One region of the Pseudoalteromonas sp. Ld20 genome, then DNA from elsewhere that is predicted to be linked to it. Evidence: predicted binding sites of a transcription regulator. Region 1 holds the regulator's gene; the other holds the start of a gene.
The links. Region 1 encodes FliA, which starts transcription of late flagellar genes. Its sites were predicted from a motif close to CTAAAGNTNNNNNNNNNNNNGCCGATA; they were not measured.
Positions count from the first base shown of each region.

Region 2: ACJJVX_RS17225 (VC2046/SO_2500 family protein) is a predicted target of FliA. The motif match lies at 9,664-9,690, and genes of this name have one in related genera.

Region 1 covers NZ_JBISHB010000033.1:208,778-223,157, reverse strand. Annotated here, with positions in the region: gene ACJJVX_RS09625 (chemotaxis protein CheW) at 1-174, opposite strand, end outside; gene ACJJVX_RS09620 (chemotaxis protein CheW) at 194-988, opposite strand; gene ACJJVX_RS09615 (ParA family protein) at 992-1,762, opposite strand; gene ACJJVX_RS09610 (flagellar motor protein MotB) at 1,771-2,730, opposite strand; gene ACJJVX_RS09605 (flagellar motor protein) at 2,736-3,500, opposite strand; gene ACJJVX_RS09600 (chemotaxis response regulator protein-glutamate methylesterase) at 3,493-4,647, opposite strand; gene ACJJVX_RS09595 (chemotaxis protein CheA) at 4,714-6,897, opposite strand; gene ACJJVX_RS09590 (protein phosphatase CheZ) at 6,912-7,676, opposite strand; gene cheY (chemotaxis response regulator CheY) at 7,694-8,077, opposite strand; gene ACJJVX_RS09580 (RNA polymerase sigma factor FliA) at 8,118-8,828, opposite strand; gene ACJJVX_RS09575 (MinD/ParA family protein) at 8,855-9,715, opposite strand; gene flhF (flagellar biosynthesis protein FlhF) at 9,708-11,186, opposite strand; gene flhA (flagellar biosynthesis protein FlhA) at 11,210-13,318, opposite strand; gene flhB (flagellar biosynthesis protein FlhB) at 13,412-14,380, opposite strand, start outside.
Region 2 covers NZ_JBISHB010000043.1:14,245-30,877, reverse strand. Annotated here, with positions in the region: gene ACJJVX_RS17280 (PleD family two-component system response regulator) at 1-331, shown strand, start outside; gene ACJJVX_RS17275 (PilZ domain-containing protein) at 341-637, shown strand; gene ACJJVX_RS17270 (class I SAM-dependent methyltransferase) at 641-1,831, opposite strand; gene ACJJVX_RS17265 (HD domain-containing protein) at 1,970-2,635, shown strand; gene ACJJVX_RS17260 (VOC family protein) at 2,632-3,027, shown strand; gene ACJJVX_RS17255 (two-component system response regulator) at 3,024-4,013, opposite strand; gene ACJJVX_RS17250 (MHYT domain-containing protein) at 4,013-7,354, opposite strand; gene ACJJVX_RS17245 (ion channel) at 7,541-8,521, opposite strand; gene ACJJVX_RS17240 (M48 family metallopeptidase) at 8,637-9,338, shown strand; tRNA gene ACJJVX_RS17235 (tRNA-Tyr) at 9,394-9,478, opposite strand; tRNA gene ACJJVX_RS17230 (tRNA-Tyr) at 9,528-9,612, opposite strand; gene ACJJVX_RS17225 (VC2046/SO_2500 family protein) at 9,725-10,246, shown strand; gene ACJJVX_RS17220 (DUF6172 family protein) at 10,393-10,710, shown strand; gene ACJJVX_RS17215 (hypothetical protein) at 10,815-11,414, shown strand; gene ACJJVX_RS17210 (RNA recognition motif containing protein) at 12,017-12,256, opposite strand; gene ACJJVX_RS17205 (YdcF family protein) at 12,392-12,934, shown strand; gene lipA (lipoyl synthase) at 12,980-13,945, opposite strand; gene lipB (lipoyl(octanoyl) transferase LipB) at 13,942-14,595, opposite strand; gene ybeD (DUF493 family protein YbeD) at 14,615-14,893, opposite strand; gene ACJJVX_RS17185 (serine hydrolase) at 15,232-16,392, opposite strand; gene ACJJVX_RS17180 (septal ring lytic transglycosylase RlpA family protein) at 16,445-16,633, opposite strand, start outside.

The DNA of each region.
Region 1 (14,380 bases):
CACGTAACTTGGCGCACCAGGGACTGGGGCTATTTCAGTGTAACGCAAAATTTCTTGCACCTGCATTACATTGACACCGTAGGTCTCTGATTCAAGTTTGAATGTTACCCACTGCAATACTTCATCATTGCTATCGGCATTTCTACTGCTTGATAATACTCTTTTTTCGCTCATGCTATTACTCCGAATATCGTTACTGCTCACGGCTATCTAAGCCTTGCTCCAGTAATTGATTTAAATTTTCAACATCAATTAAGGCACACATTTTTTCTTTAATAACACCGGCAAGCCAAGGGCGCTTGCCATTTTTTGTCCGCCACTTAACATCTTCACTACGCAGTGTAATATTATTAACTAACTTTTCAGCTAACAACCCCCACTGGCTATCACCTAACGTGATCAGGTATTGGTAATTTAGCTTATCTTCTAATTCTTGTGTATACTTTTCAGGCATTACCCATCGAGCAGTATCCACAACATTTAGGTTTTCCTCACGGTTTAACATGACTCCTTTAAACCATTTTGGTTTCCCAAACAATTGATTCACTTCGCTTAACTGATGTATACCACCTAGCGCTTTTAACGGTACGGCAAGCGTTAAACCCGCCACTTCAAAGAACAACGCTTGAAATTCACCATCAAAATAATCCTCTTGACGTTGAATAGGGGTTTTCGGCTGCGTTGTACTAAGTTTCGGCTCAGTATTTGCTATACCTTTGATCTTAGCTTGGATCTGTGGTTTCTCAAGGACGGGGTTTAATTGTTCAGTAATTTCTTCTTCATGAGGCTTCACATCTTCAAGCGCATCCAACATTATAATTGGTTGTTGCGATGCCTTTGCTGGTAAATCTGTATTCTTTTGAGTTGAAGTAACTTGCTCAAGCAATTTAGCTACAGGCTGTAAATCAGTTGAATCTTCGTCCTCGCACAGTAAAGCCCCCAAATATTGGGTCATAACTTTTTCATTAGCAAATAACTGCTTGCTCATTAATTAACCTTGTTCAATCAAATAATCGAGTAATGCACGATAGGCGTATACACCACGAGATCGTGGACAATACTGAATGGGCACCTGTTGAGCAAGACTCGCATCACGAAATTTAGTATCTACTGGTATTACTCCAGGCCACACTTTTTCTTGATATGTTTGTTGCAGTGTTTTGTATGCTTCAAGAGAAGCATTAGTTCTCTTATCATACATTGTAGGGATAATGGTATATTGATACTGCTTTGATTGCGAGCTTTGCATTAACTCCATAGTTCGCATCATTCTATCCAGCCCTTTTAATGCTAAAAACTCCGTTTGTACCGGAACTAAAATACGCTCACTTGCAGCCAAAGCATTCACCATAAGAACACCAAGTACTGGTGGACAATCTAAAATAGCGTAATCATAATGATCACTAATTTTTGCTAAGGCTTTTTTTAATATCAACCCCATACCTGTTCTATTACCCATACTGCGATCGAGCGTCGCAATTGCCATGGTGGCCGGCAGGATATCTAAATTATCTATATTAGACGGACATAAAGCTTGTAAAATTTCTTCACTTTGCATCGAGTTACCCCGTGCAAAAATATCGTAAACACTGACTTCTAAATCTTCAGAGTCAATTCCAAAATAATAAGTTAATGATGCATGAGGATCAGTATCAATCAATAATACTCGCTTTCCCTGCAGCGCTAAAATACCAGCAAGACTGACAGCAGTGGTTGTTTTACCCACTCCGCCTTTTTGATTTGCCACCGTCCAAATTTTCACATCACACCTTATTTTTTTTCGTTGCGCGTTGTAATTCGTATTCCACCATGTGGTAATTGGATCACTTTAATAGTGTTATCGTCCGATGGCAACTCAATTGATTCAAGTTCGGGCTCTTCGATTGCTGGGCCACCTTCTACTTTCAGTATTTTTGGCGGTAATCCATATTTAGATAAGGCAACAACCACTTTACGATTTTCAGCGCGGCCTTGTTCTGTATCATTATCAGCAAATGGCGAATATTGACCGTAACCCTCAATTGCCATTCTGGCAGGGTTTATACCTAGGACTTCTAACTCGACTAAAATAGAAGTTGCACGAGATACTGATAGCTCCCAATTAGAACGGTAAATTTCGTTCTGTATAGTCTCATTATCCGTATAGCCGCGCACTCTTATATAATTATCAACGGGCGCTATTATATCTTTAACGACACCGATCACCGTTTTCGCACGACTATGTGCGACAGCACTCCCGCTAGAAAATAGCATGCCTGAACTTAACTCAATAATTAACCAATCTTGATGTAATTCTAAACTTGCTTCACCATCACGAATTTCATCAATCAGTGCTGATTGCAATTTAGTTAACAAACTATCTAAGGGTTTGCCTAAATGTTTTTGTTTAATGTTACTAGTCTCACTTTGCCCATCGAGTAATTCAGGCCCAGCTTCTTGTTTTTGTATGCTTTCACCAAACAACAAGTCATTTTCTGGCGTAACGCGGTCAGTCAATAATCCTGTGCCTGTAACACCTTTACCTTCTTGACTATGTTGGCGAGCTGATTGATCAAACACCTGCTCCAATGAATCTGATAGTATTTGAAAGCTTTCATCTTTATTGATTGCTATTGCATACATAACAACAAAAAACGCAAACATAATTGTCATGTAGTCAGCATAAGATACAAGCCAACGCTCAGTGTGCTGATTGCTTGCTGCTGAAGAACGAAGACGACGGCGGATCATAAATATTACTCTTGCATCAAGTTAGGGCGCTCAACGCGATATGCTTCTAGCTTTAATTCAATATTTGCTGGGCTGTCACCTTGGCTCATTGCAATGATGCCTTCAGCTAATAGTTCATGTAAAAGCATTTTTTGTTCAACTTGATATTTTAGCTTATTCGCCATAGGTAAAAATAAAAGATTTGCCAAACCGACACCGTAAATAGTTGCAATAAATGCCGTAGCGACACCTGCGCCAAGTTTTTCCGGTTCGGTAAGAAATGACATTGCCTGAATCAGGCCAAGCACTGCCCCCAGAATACCTATCGTGGGACTGTAGCCCCCTAAAGCCTCATAAACTCGACTTGATTCAAGTAGACGATCTCGCTCTAGTAATAAATCGATTTCAAGTGCATCACGAAGCTTATTCTCGCTTGCACCATCAATGAGCAAACTGAGGCCTTTCGCCGCATAGGGGTCCGGGTGGGTAAGAGCTGCATCCTCAAGAGCTAAATACCCCTCCTGACGAGCTTTATGAGACCATGCTTTTACTTGCTCAATCGCACTATCTATATCGCGTTTTGGCGGGAAAAAAACCCAATGGCTAATTTTTAAGGCTTTAATGAAAGTACTTGCTGGAGATTGCAACATCACAGCACCTAATGTACCACCGAGCACTATAACTAAAGCAGGACCATTGAATAAGGCACTAACAACGCCTCCCTCTAGTACATAACCAAAAGCAATCGCGCCTAACGCGATTGCTAAACCAAAAAAAGATAACTTATCCACAACCTATCTCTCGAACGATTCGCCCTGCTACTTCATCGAGCGCAAGACTTGCAGATGATAGACCTGCATTCGCAACGGCTTGTGGCATACCATAAACAACACTTGTTTTTTCGTCTTGTGCCCAAATAGTTGCCCCTGCTTGTTTAAGCATTCTAGCACCGTCGCGGCCATCAGCTCCCATACCAGTCAACACAACTGCTAATACATCACCTTGGTAAGCTTTTGCAGTACTTGCAAAGGTTACATCTACGCTTGGCTTATAAGTGATCCTAGCACTATCGTCTTCAAATACCTTTAATGTTCGACTGCCACCACGCCCCTCAATCAGCATTTGCTGACCTCCTGGCGCGAGGTAGGCGACACCAGGTAACAGTCTGTCACCTTGTTGTGCTTCTTTTACTTTAATTTGACACAACCCATTTAAACGAGCCGCAAAAGCAGGTGTAAACGCTGCAGGCATATGCTGTATCAGTAAAATAGGATGAGGGAAATTGGCTGGTAACTTTGTTAAAATTGCTTGCAATGCAACGGGTCCACCCGTTGATGTTCCTATCGCGACAATTTGGTATTTTTTTCCTGATGCACGTAAACTATTAGATGACGCTACAGAAGGACTGGCAGGTCTACTGCTAAAAGTACGATCAGGCTGAGGAGTTGTTAACGATCGCGCTGAAACTCCACCGACCCTTGTTGGTGTTGTAGGTGCTGTTGGTCGTGTTTGAGCTGTTGGCCTACTAATACGTGATAGGCGCCTGCGGCTAATTTCTTTTACTTTATTTTGTAATAACTTAACTGCGTCTTCATTATTACGAGCGATATCTTCAAATTTTTTCGGTAAAAAATCCAAAGCTCCAGCATCAAGCGCATCTAATGTTGCTGTTGCACCATCACGGGTTAATGAAGAAAACATTAAAATAGGTGTAGGGTTTGCAGCCATGATTTCTTTCACAGCACTAATACCATCAAGCACAGGCATTTCGATATCCATGGTGATTACATCTGGACGTAACTGACTGGTCTTTTCTACTGCTTCACGGCCATTAACCGCAAAACCAATAACTTCAATATCCTTATCTTGCTCTAGTATTTCACTCACACGGCGACGAAAAAAACTAGAATCATCAACAACTAATACTTTAACTGCCATTGGTATTCTCTTGTTAAGTTTATCAACGGGAGTAATTTAGACTCCCGTATTAAGATAAATATATGGTTATCCTGCGTAATGCTTCAATAGATTAGGAACATCTAAAATCAAGGCGATACCACCGTCTGAGGTAATTGTTGCCCCAGCCATACCAGGTGTCCCTTGCAATAAAGCATCCAATGGCTTGATTACTACTTCTTCTTGGCCTATTAAAGAATCCACCACAAAACCAACTTGCTGAGTTCCGATTTGCACAATAACCACATGGCCTTGTGCTTTTCGTAATGATCTATCAGCCCCTTTGACCAACCAATGCTCTAAATAAAACAGCGGTATCGCTTTCTTACGAACGATAATAGTCAACTGACCATCAACCACATTCGTTTTAGTTAAATCCAAATGAAATATTTCATTTACACCGGCCAAAGGTAAAGCAAATGTTTGCTCACCAACTACCACCATTAATGTGGGTAGAATCGCTAAAGTTAACGGCACTTTGATTTCAAGTATAGTGCCAACACCTAATTCCGATTGGATATTAACGGAGCCATTAAGCTGCGTGATTTTGGTTTTCACCACATCCATTCCAACACCACGCCCTGATATATCTGAAATCTCTTCTTTGGTAGAAAAGCCTGGTGCAAAAATTAAGTTATAGGCTTCAGTATCAGATAATCGACTCGCTTGATCATGATCTAACACGCCTTTATTAATCGCGATCTTTTTAAGTTTCTCTGCATCCATTCCTGCGCCATCATCTTTGATGGTCAGTAAAATATGATCGCCTTCTTGAGAAGCTGAAAGTGTGACTGTACCTGTTCGAGATTTACCACTTGCTTCACGCACGTCTGGCATTTCAATCCCGTGGTCAACAGAGTTACGTACTAAATGCACTAATGGGTCAGCTAAAGCTTCAACTAGATTTTTATCTAGGTCAGTTTCTTCACCAACAAGTAATAAGTTTATATCTTTTTTCAAACTACGCGCTAAATCTCTTACAACTCGTGGGAAACGACCAAACACTTTCTTAATCGGCTGCATTCGGGTTTTCATTACGGCACCTTGTAAATCAGCCGTAACGACATCGAGATTAGAGATAGCTTTACCCATAGTTTCGCTATCAGTATTTGTTGCTAAGCTTACTAAACGATTACGAACCAATACTAATTCACCGACCATATTCATTATTTGGTCAAGGCGCTTAGTATCAACACGAACTGTTGTTTCTGCTTGCGTTGGTGCTGGTTTTTTAGCTACCGCAGCTGGTTTATCAGCAACTTTTGCAGGCTGACTCACTGGTGCTGGCTTAGAAACTGGCGCAGGAGCAGCAGCTTTAGGTGCTGCGGGTGCTACTTTTGGAGTAGCCGCTGCAATAGGTGCTTCTTCTGTCGCTTTTGGAGCACTGCCTTTACCATGTAATTCATCAAGTAATGCTTCAAATTCATCATCACTGATTTCATCATCGGTTTGACTTACCACGGGTTTATTTACCGGTGCTATTGGGTCTTTTGGTGCTTCAGGTTTGCTGACCGGAATATCATTACTAACAGCACCAAAACTACCTACACCATGTAATTCATCCAATAAATTATCAAACTCGTCATCGGTTATATCACTACTATTAGCACTACTTGCCGTCGTACTTGATATTATCGGACTTTGTCCTTTGCCATGAAGTTCATCAAGCAAATTTTCAAATTCATCTTCCGATATATCATCAATTTGTGTATCGGCTTGCGGGCTATCTACTTGTCCATCAAATAACAAATCAAATGCAAATGGATCGTCACCTGAAGCTGACTCATCATTTACTTCAGCTGGTGCTTCTGTAACTTCGATGGCGCTTTCTTCATCAGCTGTGGGCGGTTGCCCCAATCTATGCATTATCGCTAATAATTCAGGATCAGCAGGGGTCGGCTTTTCTCTACTTTGAATTGTAGCGAACATCTCATTTATAGTATCTAATGCTTGTAGGATAACATCCATCAGCTCAGAATTTACTTTTCGAACACCCTGGCGTAACAAATCAAAAACATTCTCTGCACCATGACAAGCATCAACTAACTCGGTCATGCTTAAAAAACCGGCGCCGCCTTTAACCGTATGAAATCCACGGAAAATTGCATTGAGCAACTCGGTATCATCAGGGTTATTTTCAAGTTCTACTAGCTGTTCTGATAAAAGCTCAAGAATTTCTCCAGCTTCAACTAGAAAATCTTGTAAAATATCTTCATCGACTTCAAAGCTCATGCAGTCTTCTCCTCTTAGAAACCCAAGCTTGATAACAAATCATCAACTTCATCTTGTCCTGAGACAACATCATCACGTGATTCTTTATCAATTATTGGCCCTTCAGGACCTGCAAGTGTATCTTCAGCAGGCGGTGTTTCAATGGCTTGTTGTTGTACTTTAGTGTCGCCATCATCATGGGTACCAAATGCAGTAAGCAAATGGATTAAGCTATCTTCAACTTCTCTTACAAGTTCAATAACACGGCGAATTACTTGCCCAGTTAAATCTTGATAATCTTGTGCCATCAATACATTGGTCATTAGACCTTGTAATTCATCAGTCTTAGAATGCGAGTTATTCATAAACTTATCTAAGCTATGGCAGAGCGTTTTAAACTCGCCCAATTCAATTTCACGGTTCATCAAACGATCCCATGTGGGTTTGATATGTGAAATTTCATCTGCTAGTTGCTGAGCTATAGGTAAACTAGCCTCTACCGCATCCATCGTTTTATTAGCAGCACTTTCTGTCATTTCCATAACATAATTGAGCCGCTGTTTAGCATCCGGTAAGGCTTCGGTGGTTAAATCAGCTAGACGTGTATCGAGTTCAAAATTTTTCAGCGCATCATGAAGTTGGCGAGTTAACTTACCAACTTCTGCAAAAAGTTCTGACTGCTCTTTTGACGCCGCATCTAGAATTAGTTGATCAGCTTTGTCTTGTTCACCGTTTTCTAAGTAAACCACAAGCTGACGGGCTTGCTCTAAACTGATCTGAGGCGCAGCAGGTGCTGACATAAGCCTCTCCTCTTTATTTAACCTAAACGCTCAAACACTTTTTCCAATTTGGTTTTTAGTGTTGCTGCAGTAAATGGTTTAACGATGTAGCCGTTAACGCCGGCTTGTGCAGCAGCTACAATTTGTTCTTTTTTAGCTTCTGCGGTTACCATTAACACTGGAATATGCTTAAGCGTATCATCCGCTCTGATTGCTCTTAGCAAATCAATACCTTGCATTCCAGGCATATTCCAGTCTGTCACAACAAAATCAAACTCTTGATTTTGCAGCATCGGCAAAGCTGTTGAGCCATCATCAGCTTCTTGCACATTAGTAAAACCTAAATCCCTTAACAGATTTTTGATAATACGTCTCATCGTCGAAAAGTCATCAACAACAAGAATTTTCATGTTTTTATCCAAAACATCCTCCGGTGAGGTCTGAACCTATATTTACTTACTACTAGTTTATCCAGTCATTGATTTTTGCTTTAAGCTTAATCATCGCCTGACCATGTATCTGACTCACACGCGATTCACTTACATCGAGTATGTGCCCAATTTCTTTTAAATTCATTTCATCATTGTAGTAAAGCGATAGCACTAAACCATCTCGTTCTGGTAAAGACTTTATTGCCTCTAGCAATGATTGATTAAACTTATCATTTTTAACATTATTAAAAGGCTTATCTAGTGCTAAATCATGTCCAACTGGTGTAATTACATCTTCATCAACACCAAGGTCTTCAATGCCTAGTATTTTACTAGAATTCACATCATTAAGAATATGATGGTACTCATCTAGCGTAATATCAAGTTTTTCAGCAACTTCAATATCTTTTGGTTCACGATTAAGTCCACTTTCTAACTCTGATATCGCTTCTGCAACCATACGACTATTGCGATGCACCGATCTTGGAGCCCAATCACCACGCCTCATTTCATCAAGCATAGCACCACGAATACGAATACCTGCAAATGTTTCAAAACTGGCGCCTTTAGTGGCGTCAAAGTTTTTCGAGGCTTCAATTAAACCAATCATTCCTGATTGAATTAAATCATCCAACTGTACACTTGGTGGTAAACGAGCAATTAAATGGCACGCCACTTTTTTGACTAATGAAGCATGGCGCTCAACAATCACATTTAAGTTCTGTGTAGATTGATATCCCATCGCTTTATTCACCGATGCCGTCATAATTAGCCGTTTACTAATTTTTCTATGAAAAATTCTAAATGGCCAGATGGTTGATTAGGTATAGGCCATTTTACTGCTTTTGTCGCGAGTGTTTTAAATGCAATTGCAGCTGGTGAGCTAGGAAACAGCTCTACGATTACTTTTTGACGGCGCGTAGACTTTCGCATATTTTCATCATAAGGCACCGTTGCAACTAGTTCCATCGACACATCTAAAAAACGATCTGTGACTTTAGATAACTTTGCAAATAACTCATGACCTTCACGTATACTGCGTACCATATTAGCGACTATTTTGAACTTGTATACGCCGTGTTCACGACTTAATATTTTAATAAGCGCATAGGCATCAGTAATTGAAGTGGGCTCGTCACATACGACAACCATCACATCTTGTGCGGCGCGCGAAAAACTGAGCACCATATCTGAAATACCGGCTGCAGTATCAACAATTAATATATCAAATTCGGTATTTAGCTCACTAAAGGCACGAATAAGACCGGCATGCTCTGATGGCGATAATTCAACCATACTCTGCGAGCCGGAGGTAGCGGGAACTATTTTTATCCCTGCGGGGCCTTCAACTAAAATTTCATCGAGCTCACATTCACCCGACAATACGTGAGACAAGTTACGCTCAACACGTAATCCTAACATCACATCACAGTTTGCTAGGCCTAAATCGGCATCCAATACTAATACTCTGTTTCCGAGTTGACCCAAAGCAATCGCAGTATTAAGTGAAACGTTTGTTTTACCAACGCCTCCCTTACCACCAGTGACAGCGATAACCTTAACGCCGTTATTATTGTTTTGACTCATTTTACGCAGGCCACTTGCTTGATCTAATACTGTGTTAATCATACATCCCTACTGTGCTTGACGCTACTGCTTGACGTCGCGAATGTTGTGCTTTTGTTCTTTTTAAATACAATTGTTCAGCTTTTTTTACTAATTTCTCTGCATTAGCCACCCGGATGTCCTCAGGAACTCGCTGACCATTAGTAAGATACCCTATTGGGAGGCGATTTTGAATCGCTATACTAATTATCTCACCTAAACTTAGTGATTCATCTAATTTGGTGAAAATACAGCCACTTAATTGTACTTTTTTAAAGTGTCTTACGGTTTCTTGTAAAACGTTAATTTGCGCTGTTGCACTAAGCACCAAGTAATTGCGAATATCAACTCTTTGATTGCGCATTAAGGTGTTTAATTGCTCTGTTAAACGTAAATCACGCTGACTCATTCCCGCCGTATCTATTAATACTAGACGCTTATTTCGTAAATGGTATAAAACTTCAGCTAATTCATTAGCATCTTTAACTTGCTTAACACCACAGCCGATAATACGTCCGTATGTAGCTAGTTGCTCATATGCACCAATACGGTATGTATCAGTTGTGATCAGTGCCACTTTATCAGCACCATACTTTTGTGCACCCAACGCAGCAAGTTTTGCAACTGTCGTCGTCTTACCAACCCCTGTTGGACCTACTAATGCAAATACACCACCTTGACGTAATATTTCATTATTAGTTGTATGCATCTGATTTTCAATCATTTGCAATAAGGCTTGCCATGCTTGTTGACGTGATACATCGTCAGGAATAAAGCATGCCATTTGGTCTGCAACTTCACTATCAATCCCCATACCTATCAAGCGATCTATCATGCATGCTCTTGTTGGGTCACGACGAGCCATATCCTGCTGCATTAAACCTGATACTTGATGCTCTAACAACTGACGCATTGCGGCCATTTCATCACGCATTGCTGTTATCTCATCTGTTTTTGCAACCTCTTTAGTAGGCATTGAGGTATCTAGATCATCAAAATCACGGTCTAAGTCGTCATCAAAACCTAAGCTATGAGCTTGAGTTTGTGGGCGTGACACTGGCGCGGTATCTCGATGATAAAAATCTTGTTTAGGCTTTACTTCACTGTGTTGACGAGCACTGTGTTTTTGTTCTTGGTATTGGCTGCCTGTATCAAATCCAGATTGACTAAACATTGATGCAAGTTCAGGTGAGCGTGGACGTGGTGTTTGACGCTCTAACAATGCTTGCAAGCTATCTGCAACTTTTGCTTGTGGTTCAGGCTGAGAGCGCTGTGGTGCTGGCTTTACAAAGTTTGAATTTGTTTGTGCCTGCGCAATAGCTGGTTTTGCTTCAGGCGCTTTTGGGGCTGCTTTGTCATAATCAACAGCGGCAACGATTTCAACACCGTTCGCAAGTTTTTTATTTGACATAATAACCGCATCAACACCTAGTTCATCTTTTACTTCTTTAAGTGCCGTGCGCATATCTTTAGCAAAAAAACGTTTAATTTTCATAATTCAACCCCTTTAAAATCCGATTATTGGCCTACTGAGCTGACAATCTTGATCTGTCTTTCGTCTGGTACCTCTTGATAAGACATCACCCGTAACCCTGGTATGGTGTACTTAACAAAACGAGATAACACAGTGCGTAACATTCCTGACGTTAGCAATATCGAAGGTTCACCTGCCATTTCTTGATTTTGATGCGCTTCATTTAATGATTGCTGAAGTCGCTCTGCAAGTCCTGGTTCAATTCCGGCACCTTCGTCGCCTGCATTCTGTAGTGACTGATGCAACATCTGTTCCAACTCAGGCGCCAAGGTTATGACAGGGATTTCTGATGACATACCAACAGCGTCCTGAACAATTAATCTACGCAGTGAAATTCGCACTGCAGCCGTTAATACATCAGGGTCTTGGCTACGTGGGCCATACTCTACTAGGGTTTGTACTATTGAACGCATATCGCGTATTGCGACACCTTCATTTAATAAATTTTGTAAAACTTTAACGATTGTTGTCAACGGTAATACATCTGGGACTAAACCTTCAACTAAACGAGGGTGACTCTTAGCTAGCATATCAAGTAAATTTTGTACTTCTTCATGGCCAAGTAGTAAAGCTGCACTATTTGTAAGTAGTTGACTAATATGGGTCGCGACGACAGTGGCAGCATCTACAACGGTGTAACCTAATGATTGCGCTTCATCTTTTTGATCGGGTTTAATCCAAACTGCATCTAAACCAAAAGCAGGGTCTTTCGTAGCAATCCCTTTAATCGCTCCAAACACTTGTCCCGGGTTAATCGCTAACTCGTCACCATGTTTAAGCTCCCCCTCACCACTTGAAACACCCATCAGAGTAATTCTGTATGCGTTTGGATCTAATTCTAAGTTATCGCGAATGTGTACTGGCGGTACCAAAAACCCTAACTCTTGAGAAAGCTTTTTACGTACACCTTTAATTCGATTTAGTAGCTCACCACCTTGTGATTGATCAACGAGCGGAATTAAACGATAGCCCACTTCCAAACCAATTACATCGACTTGCTGAACATCATCCCAGCTAAGTTCTTTTTGCTCTTTTTTATTTGCAACACCTGTTCCTGATGCACCACCATTCGCTGTTTCAGCTTCTTTTTCCGCTGCGGCTTTGATCTTACTTTGTTGAGTGTAATATGCTAAATACCCCAGTAGTGCACCAAGGCTTAAAAATGCAAAGTGTGGCATGCCTGGCACTAAGCCCATTACAATCAAAATGCCTGAGGCGATAAATAGTGACTTTTCATTGCCAAGTTGTTTCTTAAATTGATCACCCATATTGAGCGATTCATTTTGACGGGTTACTACAATGGCCGTACCAATTGAAAGGAGTAATGAAGGTAATTGAGCAACTAGGCCGTCACCAATAGTAAGCAAAGTGTATACTTCCATTGCATTACTAAAACTTAAGTCATGTTGGATCATTCCAACAAATAAACCACCTACAATATTGATAATCAAAATAACGATACCGGCTATGGCATCGCCTTTTACAAACTTACTGGCACCATCCATAGAACCATAGAAATCAGCCTCGCGAGTAACCTCTTCACGACGGTCACGTGCTTGCTCAGCGCTTATAAAGCCTGCGTTCAAATCAGCATCAATTGCCATTTGCTTACCTGGCATTGCATCAAGGGTAAAGCGTGCAGATACTTCTGAGATACGGCCCGCACCCTTAGTGATTACTACAAAGTTGATGATGATCAGAATTAAAAACACCACTAGACCAACTGCGTAATTTCCGCCAATTACTACGGAGCCAAAGGCTTCAATAACTTTACCTGCAGCATCGCCTCCATTATGGCCTTCTAAAAGTACAACTCGAGTGCTGGCAACATTGAGCGCTAAACGCATGATGGTTGCAATAAGAAGTACAGCTGGAAACATGCCAAATTCTACTGGCTTCATGGTGTAAACTGTCACCAATAACACAACTAGTGCTAAAGCTATATTAAACGAAAAAAGAATATCGAGTAAAAATGGCGGTAACGGTAAAATCACCATTCCCAGCGCAGCAAGTACCAGTAAAGGGGTACCTACACCTTTTAAATACTCTTTTTTATCTCTATTAAGTTGTTGTAATACAGCTTTAAATTCCATAACTCTACAATTTCAAAAAATTGACACTACACGGAATTTGCAATAACTATTCCAGTTATTAATTATTTATTAAAATAGGTTAATAACTAAAAATCAATGCTTGTAGGCATCGGGGATGGGGAGGTTTTTATTAAGTTTTGTCGGGCGTTTACCACGGCCTTTTTGAAAGCGCTTAAGCTGAAAGACAAATGCGAGCACTTGCGCTACAGCCGTAAATAATTGATCCGGTATTTGATCGCCCACCTCAGCGGTATGATATAACGCACGCGTAAGCATTGGGGATTCTACAATTGGCACTTCATTACCTAATGCTACTTTTCTAATTTGCATAGCCATCTCATCCACACCTTTAGCAAGCACGATTGGTGCACCTGCACGCTCTGTGTCGTACTTTAATGCAACAGAGTAATGTGTTGGGTTAGTAACAACAACGTCAGCATCGGGCACATCTTGCATCATTCTACGTTGAGACATTTGTCTTTGAGTTTGCCTAATCCGCGCTTTTATTTGCGGATCACCTTCGGAGTTTTTATATTCATCTTTTACTTCCTGTAAAGTCATTTTAAGTTGTTTATGATGAGTATGACTTTGATAAGGAGCGTCTATTGCTGCAATAATTGCCATGGTGCATGTGAGTCCTAAAAACATCCACGCTAAAATTTCTAAAGAATGAAGAATGTTCCCGGGCGCCCCCTCAATACTCAGATGTAGAATTTCATCAAAAAAGGTATTAATCAAAAAAACAGCAAAACCGGCGACCACTGTAAATTTTAAAATAGATTTAATCAATTCAACGCCTGCTTGCGGCCCAAGCATGCGTTTAATACCTTTAGCTGGGGACATTTTACTCGCTTTGGGTGCCGCAGCTTCCCAGCTAAAATTGAAGCCGCCTAACAGTGTATTACCAATAATACCCGCTAAAACAATAATAAAAACAAACATCGCCATTGGAAAAACAAGTGCATCGGCAACTTCAGCCCAAACAGAGAACATCTTTGTTGTATCGTATGTTTCACTGCGATTTAAACTAAGCATTCGGCCCATAATATTATACAGACCTTT
Region 2 (16,633 bases), on a different contig from region 1:
TGAGTACTTTAATTTTGAAATGCTTAAAGGCGCACTATCAGCAAGTTTTGAACTAAGTTATGCTGATTCTGGAACTCACTGTTTATCATCAGCGATAGCCAATCCACCAGATGTAATTTTGCTTGACGTGTGTATGCCGGGATTAGATGGTTATGATACATGTAGGATGTTGAAAAATACGCCAGAAACGCGTCATATACCTGTTGTTATGGTATCGGGATTAGAGTCAGAACAAGAGCAAAAAGCCGGCTTTGAAGCGGGTTGTGACGCTTATGTCGTAAAACCCTTTTCAGTGGGTGGATTATTAGAAAAAATAAACACGGTCGTTTAGGAGAACAGTATGCTTAATGAAGAACAACGTAATTTCAAACGTATGCAGATCAACGCACAAGCAAAATTAGTAACAATAGAGCCAATTTCAGATCAGCATTTTGATGCGGTGTGTGTGGATTTAAGTGCGACAGGATTGTCAGTACATTTAGATGAGTTACTTGAAGTGGGCACAATTGTAAGAGTGAATATTAATTCGACAAGCGCAAATATAGCGCCACTTGATGCGACCGCTAAAGTGATCCGCGCCAGCAAAGAAAACGATGGCACGGTCACAGCAGGACTTGAAATCATGCATTTTAACTAGCGATTAGTAAACTTTACAGATCAAGCCTTTTAAGTAAAAACCTTCAGGGTAGCTGCCAGCAATAGGGTGATCGGCTGCTTGGTTTAAACGTTCCATAATCAATAAGTCTTTACCAGCATCAAGAGCTGCATCAGCAACCACTTTTTGAAACAAGTTTTGTTCCATTAACCCCGAACATGAAAAAGTGAGCAATGTGCCGCCAGGTTTAAGTATTTGCATTGCAATCATGTTGATATCTTTATAACCACGACACGCACCAGTAAGCTGGGCTTTATTATCCGCAAATTTTGGTGGATCCATAACGACTGTATCAAATAGCACGCCGTCTTCACGGTATTGACGTAATAATTTAAATACGTCTTGCTTAACAAAGTCCACTTTACTGAGATCAAGATTATTATGCTCAATATTGCGTTTAGCAGTATCTAGGGCTGGTTGTGATACATCAACATTAGTAACATGCTCACAGCCACCACGTAATGCGTACAATGAAAATGTACCTGTGTAGCTAAAGCAGTTAAGTACTTTTTTATCTTTAGAAAAACGTTCAAGGGCTGCACGGCTGTCGCGTTGGTCAAGGTAAAAACCTGTTTTGTGACCTTCAAGAATATCAACTTCGATTTTAAAACCGTTTTCTTCTATTAATACAGGCTGCTCAGGTTTATTACCCCATAATACACCCATCGTAGGTTCTAAACCTTCTTTGGTGCGTACTTCAACATCTGAGCGCTCATACACATCACAACCAGGGAAAATACTGATTAATGCGCCTACAATTTCACCTTTATGACGCTCAGCGCCAGCACTTAATAACTGACAAACGAGTACATTATCAAATTTATCAATAGTAACGCCTGGCAGAAAATCAGACTCCGCAGCACATAAGCGAAACCCAGTTAAACCACCTTCAATGATTACTTGTTCGCGTGCGTCGAATGCACGACGTAAACGACGCTCAAAAAATGCCTGATCAATGATTTCTTTTTCGTCAAAGCTCCATACTCGGGCTCTAATTTGTGAGTGTGGGCTGTAGGCGGCAGTTGCTAAAAATTTACCATCGTTATCATGGATAGTTACCGTATCACCTAACCCAGGTTTACCTTTTATTTTTTTTATGGCTTTTGAAAACAACCATGGGTGTTTTCTTTTTAGTGATTTTTCACGACCAGCTTGTAGGTATACGGCAGATGACATTGGGCTTCTCATTACAGATAAATTAGCAGGCTATTTTAGTGAAGCAAGGGCGAACATACAATGAATGTTTTGCACAAGCCCCTATAAGCACGGTAAAGTAACTGCAATTGATTGTTTTAATTTGAAACGACGTTATTTATGAACCAAGAAATTCCATTACCGGTGTCATTACAACAACTCGAAATTGCTTGTAAAGGGTTTATTACTGAAGTTGTGTGTGCCGATGTTGCTCACGATATTACCCATATTGAAAGAGTCGTACGCGTAGCAAAGCAGCTTTGCATTGCAGAGCAAGCCAATATGGCAGTGGTACTTCCTGCTGCATGGCTACATGATTGTGTAGCCGTTGCGAAAAACCACCCTGATCGTGCGAAAGCGTCAACGATGGCAGCAGATAAAGCGATTTCTTTCTTAGCTTCAATAGGGTATGACCAGCAATTTTTTACTGCCATTCATCATGCGATTGTTGCCCACAGTTTTAGCGCTAATATACAAATACAATCGGTAGAAGCACAGATTGTGCAAGATGCTGACCGTATGGATGCATTAGGTGCAATAGGCGTTAGCCGTTGTATGAAGGTTGGTGGGTCAATCAGCCGACATTTATATCACCCGCAAGATCCATTTTGCCAACAGCGTAAAGCGGATGACACACTATATACACTCGATCATTTTTTTATTAAGTTACTTCACATCGCAAAAAGTATGAACACGCCTTCAGCGAAAACGGAAGCAAAGCGCCGCACTGATTATATGTTGGCGTTTATAGAGCAGTTAAAGTCAGAAGTGGGGAAAGAACTATGACGTGTCCATTGTTAGTTGGGGTCGATCATTGCCATTTAAATGTGGCAAACCTTGCCGAGTCGCTTATTTGGTACGAATCAGTGTTGGGTTTTACAGTGATCCCAGAGCTGGCTTTTTGGAATGAAGGCACAGGCCCATTAACGTTAGAGGATCGAGGGGCAACTGTCAGACTTGCTCTTTTTGAAGGTGAGGGCACAAGTAAAGGGATTGCTTTTGGTGCGACAGGAGAGCAGTTTTTGGCGTGGTTGAAACATCTGAAAGACTTAAATATAAAAACGGTGCTGGCTGATCATAAAGTAACTTTTTCGGTGTATTTTAAAGATAATAGCGGTAATAGCCATGAGATCACATCACATGACTATCAGTATATTGCAGGCCACCTCAACAATTAGTTTTGATAGGTTGAGTAAATATCCATAATCGCATCAATTTGCGCTGTAAATAAATGGACAAGCTCAGGGTCAAAATGAACGCCGGCTTGTTCTTGCAAAAATTTTAGTGCATCTTCAATAGGCCATGGCTCTTTATAGGGGCGTTTTGAGGTCAATGCATCAAATACATCGGCAATCGCAACAATACGGCCTTCAATTGATATGTTTTTGCCTTGCAAACCGTTAGGGTAACCTGAACCATCCCATTTCTCATGATGTTCTATCGCAAGTAAGTGCGCCAATTGAAGCAAAGGTGACGAAGAGTTTTCAAGAATTTGCGCACCTATTTGAGCGTGCTCTTTCATATAATCAAACTCGCTTGCCGTTAGTTTTCCTGGCTTGAGCAATATCGCATCAGGGATCCCGATTTTCCCAATGTCATGCATTGGTGCCGCTTGCTTTAACAGCTCAGCATGCTCTTCATGCATGCCATAGGCAAGTGCAAGAATTTTACTGTATTTACTCATCCGAACAATGTGCTCACCTGTATCGGTGTCTTTATATTCTGCGGCTCGCCCTAAACGGTGAACTAAATCTACATGGGCTAATTTTAATTGCTCAGCCTGAATGAGTGATAAGTGTGTTTTTACTCTTGCACGAACGATTGCAGGGCTGATTGGCTTGGTTATGTAATCAACCGCGCCTAATTCAAAGCCTTTAAACTCATCGCTTTCATCACTCAATGCAGTAACAAAAATAATCGGGATATGTGTAGTTGTAGGGTTGCTCTTAAGGCGTTGACATACTTCAAAGCCATTCATATCAGGCATCATGATATCAAGTAGTATAAGCTTAGGTGGTTCTTTTTCAACTAATGCGAGTGCGGCATCTCCCGATTTAGCAAACGATAGACGATAATGTTTGCTTAAGACTTCACGCATTACTTTTAAGTTGGCGGGTTCATCGTCAACAATAAGAATTCTTGGGCGCTCAGTTATTAAGTCCATCATTGTGTTTCCATATTATCAGTCTGATTAAGTCGTTCAATTAATAATTTAAGGTTACTTTGGGCATTATCAAAATCAAATAGGTCAAAAGATTCTACTAAGGCAGTAACTTCACTTTGATAAATCTGTGGTGCACCAGCGGCTATTTTTGCTAAGAACTCATCGTTAAGCTCGGCGTTTTCAGCGTCTTTGAAAAGTAGTTCACACATTGATTTAAGTTCACTGAGTGATAACTCGCGTGTGTTTTTTTCAGGTTCATGGTGTGGCATGCAAGATGATGTCTTCTCGATTAAAAGCTGACTCACCGTATTTAACTCTGTTTGTAATTGTCTAATGAGTTGAGTTTGTTGCTGTAATGTTTGGCTTTTTTCTATTTCGGAGAAAAGCTTCATCATGGTTGGTAAACCTAAATTACCCGATAAGCCTTTAAGGGTGTGTAGTGTGCTATTAGCATTTTTTAATGCAGCTAAGCCATTTTTAAACATAGTGTCGTAAAGTGGGTGTTGTTCTTTTAAAAAACGCTGAATTTGTGTCAACTGCTTACATTTACTGCCCCAAAGCAGCTGCCCTTTTTTGAAATCTATGTGCAGCGCTGTTGGATCTGTGTGGGCAATCAAGGTTTCTTTTTTCAGTCCAAAACCCAAAACTTGCGAAATTTCTTGGTTTAGTTGGTTTATATCAACCGGTTTATTCGCAAATCCGTTCATTCCCGCTTTTTTCGCTGTTAGCTTATCTTGCTGTAAAACACTGGCTGTTAGCGCAATAATAGGCACGTTTTTTAACTGTCGTTGCTGCTCTATTTTACGTATTTTTTGCGTTGCTGTGATGCCATCACATTCAGGCATATGAATATCCATCAAAATAACATCAAAGTCTTGTTGCTCAAAAATGGCCAGCGCCTCTAAACCATTACACGCGGTGCTGACGGTATGCTTATCTCGAGAAAGTAATAAACGCAGTAGCTCAACATTTTGCTCAATATCGTCAACCACTAAAATACGCAAAGGAGGTAATTGTGTATGTAGGCCATCAAAGTAGTTAATTAAACTTTCATCTCCTTCACCAAGTGGGAGTGAAAAGAAAAAACAGCTGCCTTTATGTTCTTCGCTGACTAGATTAATAGAACCGCCCATTAATTCGACGAGTTGTTTGCTAATAGTCGTGCCAAGGCCTGTTCCACCAAAGCGACGGGTCGTGGTGCCATCAGCCTGTTCAAATGGCTGGAATACAGCTTTAAGGCGATCTTTGGCAATACCAATACCAGTATCTTGCACTTCAAAAAATAAATAATTGTTTTGAGTCGTACTCACGGTTACATCCACAGTCCCTTTTTCTGTAAATTTAATTGCGTTGCCAATTAAGTTTGTGAGTACTTGCCTGATTCTATCGGGATCGCCATAGTAGGCAGTATGCACTGACTCTTTGATGGTAAGGTTTAACGCTAGATCTTTCTTTTTGGCTTCTAACCAGAACGTTGAGATAATGCTGTCGAGCATAGGTTGGAGGTTAAAATGCACAGGCTCAATAGTCAGTTTCCCTTTTTCAAGTTTTGCAGAATCGAGGATCTCGTTAAGTAAGCGCAGTAGTGAGCGTGCTGCATTATTTACGGTGATCAAATGTTTTTGCTGCTCCTGATCAAGCGGAGTGTCCATCAATAAGTCACTAAAGCCAATGATTGAATTCATTGGTGTGCGAATTTCATGGCTCATATTTGCCATAAAGGACTGCTTAGCTTGCGCTGCATCTTCTGCGGCTATTTTGGCGAGCTTAAGCTTATCTTCGTATTTTCGTCGCTCGCTTATATCAACAAGCACACCGTCAATCCAAATAGCTACGCCATGCTCATTAAATTCAAAACTACCTTTCTCAAGTACCCAAATTAGATTTCCGTTACGGTGGCGTACTCGATATTCAATTGAATATTGCGATTTATCTGTAATCGCCTGATCAATTGCTTCGTTAATATGTGGAATATCATCTTTATAAAGTAAATTACCAAACTCGATATTTTTATTAATAAACTCAGAGGGTATGTAACCAGTTAGTTCATGAATACTAGGGCTGATAAAAATCATGCTCCATTGTTCATTTATATGGCAGCGAAAAACAACACCAGGCATATTATCCATTAAAGAGCGATATTGTTGCTCTTTTTTGACTAGGTTTTGTTGTAGGGTGCGCTGTTCGCTTAAGTCTGTGATAAAGCCAACGAACAAGGAATTATGACCAGGTTGGTTGACTTCGCCTATGCCAAGTCGGATAGGGAATAAGTGACCATTTTTATGTTTTGCGAACACATCACGATTAATGCCAATAACTTTCCCTAAATCAATATGGTCTGCTTTAGAAAGATAATCATCATGATGATTAGCAATGTCATCAGCCATCAGCATTTTAACATTTTTTCCTCGAACTTCGGCTTCACTCCATCCAAAAATACCTACTGCAGCATTATTAAAGCTTAGAATATGGCCAAGGTGATCAATTGTAACTATGCCATCAATCGCAGTGGATAAAATGGCTTCTAAGCGTGATTCGTTACCTGTTTTTTCTTCTAACAACATCCGGTAGCGAACCATGCCGTTTATAATAGCTACAATTGCCGTTAAAAGCATGGTAGAAAAAACGACACTGATGGCCACAAAGGTAAGTTGTGAATCTTTGCTACTGTCATTTAATAATGGGGATGTTGCAACAAATCGTGTGGCGGCCATTCCCATATAGTGCATGCCCGCAACGGCAAACCCGAGAATAATCGCACTGATCAGCCTTGCTTGAATAACTGTAAATTTAGGGAAATGCTGGCTGATATTAAAACGTGTGTACAAGGATATAAACGCAAGTACGACAGCCACAATAATTGATAAACCAAACATGAGTGGGTCATACCGAAGTAGCGGGCTCAACTCCATTGCTGCCATCCCACTATAATGCATGGTCCCGATACCTGCGCCTAACAAAACGGATGGTACGAGTAAATCTATGAATTTTTTATTACTTTTAACTAATAAAGAAATAGCCGTTAAACAAGCCAAAAAAGCAGGAATAAAAGAGAGGAAAGTGATTGCAGGGTCGTAGCTAATATTAGTACACAAAGAAAAAGCTAACATACCAATAAAGTGCATACTCCAAATACCACCAGAGAGCACGAGCGCAGCGGTTGAATTTGCGAGCCTTTGATAGCTCTTAAAGCGTGTTTCTTTTGCCAGATCAATTAAATATGCAGAGAAATAGGCCGCAAAAATGGCCGTTAAAATTGATAGCGTCACCAAAAAAGGGTTAAAAACACCATTTATAATTAAACTAGGGTCTTGATTCGTAATAAAAAACGTTGCAAGCATAATGGCTCAAAATATGGCTTATCCAATAAGTTCACTCATGGAATGCGACAGAAATTAACAAAAGCAAAGCACTTAAAATCAGTGCACTACATTATATAGGTTATAACTTTAGCATTATTAACAGTTGTTTTTATAGCGAGTTTTGCCCAAACCTGTAATTTATTATTCTTTCAACTTGAAAGAAGCCTAGCGAGTCATACGTTTTACAAAGACAACTACGAATAAAGCTAATGAGAAACTACCGCAAAATGCTTCTACAGCGGCGATAAAACGAGAAAATCCGGTTGGCGTAATATCGCCGTAGCCTAACGTCGTAAATGTAACAACACTAAAATAAAAACTATTGAGTAATGCTGATAAGTTATCATTGAAAGAAGCGGATAAATTTAGTTGGAGCGTTTCTCCGGCATATACAACGCCAAAGATAAAGTAGCAAAATGCACAAAAAATGATTAAGCCTAAGCTAAACCTAATGACGTTTTCAGGTTTTTCGCCATATCCACACAATAAGTTGATAGCACTGGATGCTAATTGTTTTTTAGAGCCTTTGGGGTATTGCGCATGGCGCATTCTTAATTCTTTATAGGTAAAGTTACCAGCGAGCTCGAAAAGACCTTGTTGTTCCGATGCTTTACGTAGGTTTCTAAATATTTCTTCAGATTGCTCAAATAGGTCTAGCGCAGTGTTGCGATCTGATTGTTTAAGGGCTGTTTTAGCTTGGCTCTCTTGTAATAATTCAACACCTAAATCAATTTTATCAATGCGCGTGTTGTCCAGCTTAATTCCTAATAAATTAGTATGTTGCAAGTTACAGTAGTGCAGGTTAGCCTCACGTAAATTTGCTTTCATTAATGAGCTGTGTGCGATTGTATTATTAAATAGGTGAGCACCACTTAAATTTGCTCGATAAAAATTACTGTAAGATAAATCAAATCCTTCTTCATCATCATGCTTTATTAGGCTTAAGCCTGTTAAGTTTGCACGCTGTAACTGAAGACCTTGCAATAAACCTCCTTTTTTAGCATAACGTTCTAATTTGTGACTCAGCTCAAGGCCCGATTTATCAAACTTATTATCATGCCAAAAACAAAAACCTGAGCCCATATCTATTTCCTGGCATTGATGCCCATCGGGGGAGGTATACTTACAACAAGGCTTATCAGGCATAATCGGATGCTGCTTTTTAAATTATTCTTAATTATAGGTTAGCAGTTTTTTTGCAAGGTAATATAATAACTCGAAAATTATTCCATATTGCTCACCGTAGCACTAAGAGTTAAATTTGTTTGAATACACATTAAAGCGCAGTCGCCGTCGTAAAACCGTGGCAATTAAAGTTCATCAGCAGGCTGTGACAGTTTATGCACCTATAGGTGTTGCTAAAAAAGAGCTTGAGAGTTGGTTGTTGAGTAAAACAGATTGGATCAATGTGCAAATTACCAAGCAAAGCCAGCAATTAGACACAAGGCAATACCCATTAAAAAATAATCGGGTGGTTGTTTTTGATGATGTTGTACAATTAACTTTTGCTGTAAGTAATCGTAGCCATTGGTTGTTAGTGAAAAATCAGCCTGTGACCACTTTGCAACTCAGTATTTCTGGTCGAGTTAAGCATCAACAATTAATGTATCAAACATTATTAGAAACCTTTTTACACGAACAGTTAGAAAGTTACATTGAAATGCGGGTTAATGATTACTGTTTGAAAATGGCAGAAGCGCTGCCTAGCAGCATTCGGATCCAAACTTATAAACGACGTTGGGGTAGTTGTAATCGACGCAGGGAACTTACCTTTAATTTATTGTTAGTCAGTGCACCACAGTACATTATTGATTATGTAATTGTGCATGAGCTTGCACACTTGAAGTACTTAAATCACAGTGCGCCATTTTGGCTACGCGTTAGTGAATTTTACCCGAACTATAAGCAAGCAACAAAGTGGTTAAAACAACACGGTGCAAGTTTACAATGGGTATTTGATTAATAAAGAATAAAATTATAAAAATTAAGTCTAGAACTAGCAAGGCTAGAAAGAAAAGTGGTGGAGGGAGCTGGATTCGAACCAGCGAAGGCTGAGCCGTCAGATTTACAGTCTGATCCCTTTGGCCGCTCGGGAACCCCTCCACACTAATTTTGTCGCATTTGGCCCCACTTAACTTAGCGGTAAGAAAAGTGGTGGAGGGAGCTGGATTCGAACCAGCGAAGGCTGAGCCGTCAGATTTACAGTCTGATCCCTTTGGCCGCTCGGGAACCCCTCCAATGCAACGGCGCTGATAATAGCAAAATCAGCATTTAAGTAAAGAAAAAAGCTAAAGAAAAATGAAATAAAGCCGATAAATATCTATTACCTACTTTAATCGGCTAAAGTCTATGCAAATCGATGATTTGTTAATCACAGAGAGTCAACTTAACAATCGTCTTGCCATAAGTGTGAGTGAATCACGTCGTGGCGAGTTTGCTTTGTTATTGGCAATGCTTTCTCATGATGCGTTAGATTTTAGTCAGTTTCATCTTCCTAAAACGCCCATAGATGCGAATGTTGTTGTTGAAGATGAAGATCAATTGCGTAAAAAATTAGGAGCAGGGCCAAAACAAGTACTTGCACCAACAGAGTTTGATATGTTGATTGGCCAACATAATGCGCAACGCCTTAATGATGGTGGGATGAGTGACCTTCGATTACGTGCATGTCTAGCGCCAGAACCGTTAGCTATTCGTGATGATAAAATTCATATCCCACTAAATATTATTGATAACTGTGAATTAGTCACCCGTAAACGCCACCAACATAAAGAAACTCAGCTCGATAACCCACAAATGGATGCGGCAGCTTTTTACGACAGCCTTAATAATGAAGCACTTCATCAGCCGTTGCACTTATCTCAAGCTTGACATTAATGTGTCATATTTTGACACTAGACTAATTAATTTACTTTAGTGTAAAAAAAGCATCCAAAAATTAAATGCAATTGCTATAATGACCTCAAATGGTGTTTCATAAATACCATTATCATTTAATAAAGGTAATTAGGAACGTAATGAAGAAAACATTCACGCTGAATCACGAGAAAATCAAATATCCACGTATGGTTGATGCTGCAAAGCATGAAGTAAAAAAATATTTGAAAAGAGAGCGTAACAAAACCTTACCATTTGATGCTGACTACTGGGCATTTGATTGTAAGTTTGGTAATACAGCAGACGATGCACAAGTAGTGCATGTTGCTGAGATAAATAATTCTATCAGTGAAATTGAAAAGCAAGGCTTAACGTCCTTCTACGTTGAAATCATCGCACGCGCTGCACAGCGTCAAGAGCCTGTTGATGAGGAAGAAGAAGACGAATCTGAAGCATAATTGCATCTTTTCGCTAAAAGAATGGGCTTAACTGCCCATTTTTTGTGCCTTTAATTAATCCAGCTTTAAGGTATACTCAAAAAAACTCTTAATAAGGATTTTGCGTGTTTAACCGATCACTACGTATTTTATTTTTTAGCTTATTACCATTTTCTGTTCATGCAACAAACACATGCTTGCAAGATGAAACTAGCTTAACGAAAAACACTTTAACTGAGCAAGACTGGCGTTACGCCACCGATCTGCATGGAAGTAAAGCACTAACAAAAGCGAGTTTGCTGTCAGAGGGGGCAATTTGGGTTAATTTCTCGCGAGTGCCTCGCGTGGATGCCAAAAATAACTCGTGGGTGGAGCTGATTTATGATCTACCAAAAGGTGACTTAAAGGGCGCTGAGACAATACAGCTTACCTATCAAAGCAGTCGTGATTTAGTAGTAAAATTATCTCAAAAAGAATACGGTGGGAAGGGCGATAAAAGTTATGCGCACTATCAACATATTTTGCCTAAAGCCAAAAAGTGGGTAAGCGCATGTATTAATGTTGCTGATTTTAATCGACCTAGCTGGACGCCAACGAATTCAAAGGATTTAGGTATTATTAAAGCGCATGTAAGTGCGGTTTATTTAGTGCCTGATTTAAAAGATGATGAAGGTGGTAACGCGGTCATTCAAGTAAAGTCTATTACGTTATTACCATTAAAATAATGGCATACCAATTAAATAAAACACTGTATTTTAGCAAGCTAAACTCCCGTACATTATAAAGCTGGTATGTCACTTTACGCGTTATACCAATCTGGATAGATATGGAGTCTATTTAATGACAAAAAATTGCGCTATAACTAGGGCGTGTTGACCTTTGTGGATTGAAATTTGTTCAATCTAGGGGCGATTTAATCGCGGCGCGAGGTTTGTAACCTAGCGGGCTCGATAACTGCTCCTGCGTTATTCTACTGGCTCACATCCATGTGAGAATAAGTAAAAACCGAGCAAAGCTTCCGCGTCCTGCTCACGCCCCTTACCTACATCCGTGTAGGTAACAAAGAGTCAATCGCCCCTAGGAAGAACCCTTTGGGCAGCGCATGTTTGGCATTTATACTGCGTTATCGCCTATTTATGGGGAGCAACCACACGACATAGGCTCTGCCTTGCCTAAATACCAAACATACTGCTGCAAAATCAATCACGAAAGGTCAACACGCCCTAGGCAAAAATTTTTATATCTAGTTGTTCTAAATAAAAAATTTTAACGACGCTATAGCGTGATTTAATTCGTTAAATTGTTCAAATATTTATGCAGATTGGTATTAAGCGTCAGCTTTTTTTACTCGGATTTTACTTTTATCTACAGTGCTTTGATTTAATGCTTTAATTGCTACAGAAGCTTCAGCATCATTAGGCATTTCAACAAAGGCAAAGCCTTTTGATTGGCCTGTTTCTTTATCAAGTACTAAATTACAATCGGCTACTTTACCGTGCTCAGTAAAAAGAGTGCGAATTTCATGCTCAGTAATAGTGCGAGATAAGTTTCTAACTAATAGTTTCATTATATGAACCATGGTTTAAAAATAACTAACGTGATTGTCTCAAGGAAAAGCAGTTTGACCTAATGATTAATTACAAACAGCAAAAATAGTTTTAAGCTGATAGCCAAAGAAAAAAGAACAATTGAGAGTGGCGAAATGAAAGCAGTGACGAATAGCGTAATTAAAACAGCAATAATTGTTTTAGGTGGGCCAAATAATAATGACGGCAGTTTATCATTGATAGCAAAAAGCCGTTGTGAGCAGGCTTATCAAACTTATCTAAAAATGCCCGCTAAGATTTTGTGTACAGGTGGATTTGGAGCGCATTTTAATACCACTAACCATGCTCATGGTGAATATACTAAACGTTATTTAATTGAACTAGGTATACCTGAATCTGCTTTTTTACCGGTGGCGCTAAGCCGCTTTACCTTTGAGGATGCATTACTCACTAAGCCACTACTCGCAGCGGAAAATATAACTGCGGCCACTTTGGTCAGCTCAGAGTTCCATATTGCACGAGTTCACTATGTATTTAGTCATGTGCAACCTAATCTAGAGCTAACTTTAGTCAGTGCTAAAACGCCATTATCAGAGATTAAATTAGCGCAATTACATGCCCACGAGCGTGCAGTCATGCCTAGAGAAGTAAAAAATGTGCAGCAGTTTATTGCATTACAGTCACAAAAAAGCCGTTAGTTGCTTAACTCATTACTAACGGCTTTTTCAATTGTGTAGAAATGATTATTTCACTTCTTTACCTGCAGCTTGCTGATCAGCGTGATAACTTGAACGAACAAATGGGCCAGAGGCTGCATGAGTAAAACCAATTTCATCGGCGTACACTTTAAGTGCATCAAACTCTGCTGGTGGTACGTAACGTTTTACTGGTAAATGGTGCTTTGAAGGCTGTAAATATTGGCCGACAGTTAGCATATCTACGTTGTGAGCACGTAAATCGCGAAGCACTTCCTCGATTTCGCTAATTTCTTCGCCAAGACCTACCATTAAACCAGATTTAGTTTTAACTTCTGGGTGTGCTTCTTTAAAACGACGCAATAATTCTAATGACCATTTGTAATCAGCACCAGGGCGCGCAAGTTTATACAAACGCGGCGCAGTTTCTAAGTTGTGGTTAAACACATCTGGTGGTGTTTCGATTAGAATTTCAAGCGCGCGGTCCATACGACCACGAAAATCAGGCACTAAAATTTCGATAGTGATAGTCGGGTTGTATTTACGAATTTCACGAATACAATCAGCAAAATGTTGCGCGCCACCATCACGTAAGTCATCACGGTCAACTGAGGTGATCACCACATAGCTTAGCTTCATGTCTCTGATTGTCAGCGCTAATTTTTCAGGTTCTGCGGCGTCTGGTGTTAATGGACGGCCGTGTGCAACGTCACAAAATGGGCAACGACGTGTACAGATAGCACCTAAGATCATAAAGGTTGCTGTACCGTGGTTAAAGCACTCTGATAAGTTTGGGCATGATGCTTCTTCACAGACTGAGTGAAGACCGTGTTTGCGCATTGCCTGTTTAATGCCATCGATCCGTTCAGTTGATTTAGGCAAACGAATTTTTAGCCACTCGGGCTTACGTAGCATTTCATTTTTTTCAGTCGGTAATACTTTTACTGGGATCAACGCCATTTTTTCAGCGTCGCGCAGTTTTACCCCTGGTTCCATCTTGACTGGCTTATTCATTCGTTTTCAAACCCTTCAGTAAACTTAACTTCAGTTGCATTAAGCTTTTTTATCATGTGTTTAACGAGTCCATTACCTGCTTGTTCAAGGTCTTGTGGGCCGTTTAAATCGGTTGTTTGCACCATATTCATACCCGCATAACCACAAGGGTTTATACGTAAAAATGGGCTCATGTCCATACTTACGTTTAGTGCAAGGCCATGAAAAGAGCAACCGCGACGAACGCGAAGCCCTAGTGAAGCAATTTTACTATCGTTTACATACACACCTGGCGCATCAGCTTTAGCATAAGCACTAATGCCGTAGTCATTGAGTGTATCTATAATACACTCTTCAAGCCATGTCACCAGTTCACGCACGCCTATTTTTAAGCGGCGTAAGTTAAATAGTACATACATCATTTGTTGACCCGGTCCGTGGTAAGTCACTTGACCACCACGATCAACTTTGATCACTTCAATGTCGCCAGGGGCAAGTACATGCTCGTCTTTACCTGCTTGGCCTTGCGTGAATACGGGATCATGTTCAACAAGCCAAATTTCATCAGCTACTGCATCATCACGCGTATCGGTAAACGCTTGCATTTTCTGCCATATCGGCATGTAGCGAGCTCGACCAAGTTGGCGTACTATTAACGTGTTTTCGTTCACAATAAATCTCTATTATGGCTTAAAGCATATGACGCACGTCATCAATATTACTGATCACGTTATAGATTTCTTCAATATGAGCGCCACTGGTAACCGTTACTACTAAGCTAACTGACTCGTAATTACCTTTACTGCTCGGTTTTACTTTTGGCGCGTAATCGCCAGGTGCAATTGGTTGTAACTTAGTTAGAATTTGATCAGTTAAGTTTACGTTCGCTAAACCCATTACTCTAAACGTAAATGGGCAAGGGTACTCTAAATATTCATCAAATTTAGTATCTTTTACAGGTGTAGCCACGACGTTGACTCCTCATACTTAATGTGTGTTTAGTACTTTAAATAACTAAACAATAATCAGATTAGATAACCTATTATCGACCTTATAATAATTGTATTAAGACATTACTGATCCGAAGTAGCAAAAAATCATGTATTACACAATAATTTTAATTATAACAAAGCTATCATTAAAAAATTTTGGTGTGAAAAATTATTTTTTGACGCCATCAATGGCTATTTACGCAATACAATTTACTTACAGGTTACTTGCGGGTTAGATATGGGGCGCATTCTACCATTTTTAAAGTAAAAAAAAACGCCTTGCAGTGCAAGGCGCTTATATTCTTTCGTTACGTTTTACATGATTTGTAAACGTAAGTAATCATAGATTTTGCTAAAGAAGCTACCTTCTTCAACTTCTTCAAGTGTTACAAGAGGATACTGTGCAATTTCTTCGCCTTCAAGCTTTAAAGATAAAGTGCCGACTGTAGACCCTTTAGCCAGTGGTGCTTCTAGAACTTTATCAAGTTTAAAGTCTGCTTTTAAATTTTTACGTTGGCCACGTGGAATTGTGATCGGTGTATCAACTAAAATACCCAGCGATACATTTTCTTTATTACCCATCCAAATGCGTTGTTCAGCAAAACTATCGCCGGCTTTATATGGTGTGATTGTTTCAAAAAATCGAAATCCGTAGTTAAGTAATTTTTTACTTTCTACTTTGCGAGCACGTTCACTTGAAGTACCCATAACAACAGCAATTAAGCGCATTTCATCTTTAGTCGCTGAGGTTACTAAGCTATAACCTGCTTCTGATGTATGCCCCGTTTTAATGCCGTCTACATCTAAACTTTCGTCCCATAACAGTGAGTTACGGTTATATTGCTTTATACCATTAAAGGTAAATGATTTTTCAGCATAAAAAGCATATTCATCTGGTACATCACGAATAAGTGCAGCACCTAGTGTGGCCATATCGCGTGGTGTTGTAAAATGCTCGTTGGTGTCTAAACCATGGCTATTGATAAAATGCGTGTTGCTCATACCTAATTTTTCAGAATGCGCATTCATTAGATCAGCAAAGGCACTTTCGCTGCCAGCAATGTGTTCAGCCATTGCAACACAGGCATCGTTACCCGATTGAATAATAATGCCACGGTTTAAATCTTCAACGCTGATTTGTTTACCGACTTCTATAAACATTTTTGATGATTCAGGGAAGTTTTTAGCCCATGCTTTTTCACTAACAGTCACCATGTCCGTTGGGGCGATGTTACCGGCTTTAATTTCAGTGCCGATCACATAACTGGTCATCATTTTTGTTAAGCTAGCAGGCGCAAGACGTGTATCAGGTTCGCCCTCAGCGATTACTTTACCGGTAGTAAAATCAACAAGGAAATAACCTTTTGCATTAATTTGAGGAGGTGCAGGCATGACCTGAGCGGTCGCTGAGAAAATGGCAGCTGAGCAAACTAAGCCACACATTCCGCTTATAATTTTGTATTTAATAGATTTCATCATACTCATTAATGGTTAAAGTTAAAGATTCGCGTTTCTCATTCTAAAGGTCTTATTGACTGTAAAGCAAGAACGCGTTTTGAAATTGATTCTGTTTTAATTTATCAAGTACTTGCTGAGCTTGCTCTGCATCCTTAATTGGACCTAAGCGAAGTCGATAAATATTATCTTTTTCTACAATACTCGTTGGTAAAGCGTATTGCTGGCGCAGCGTATATGCTAACGCTTCAATATTTTTTAA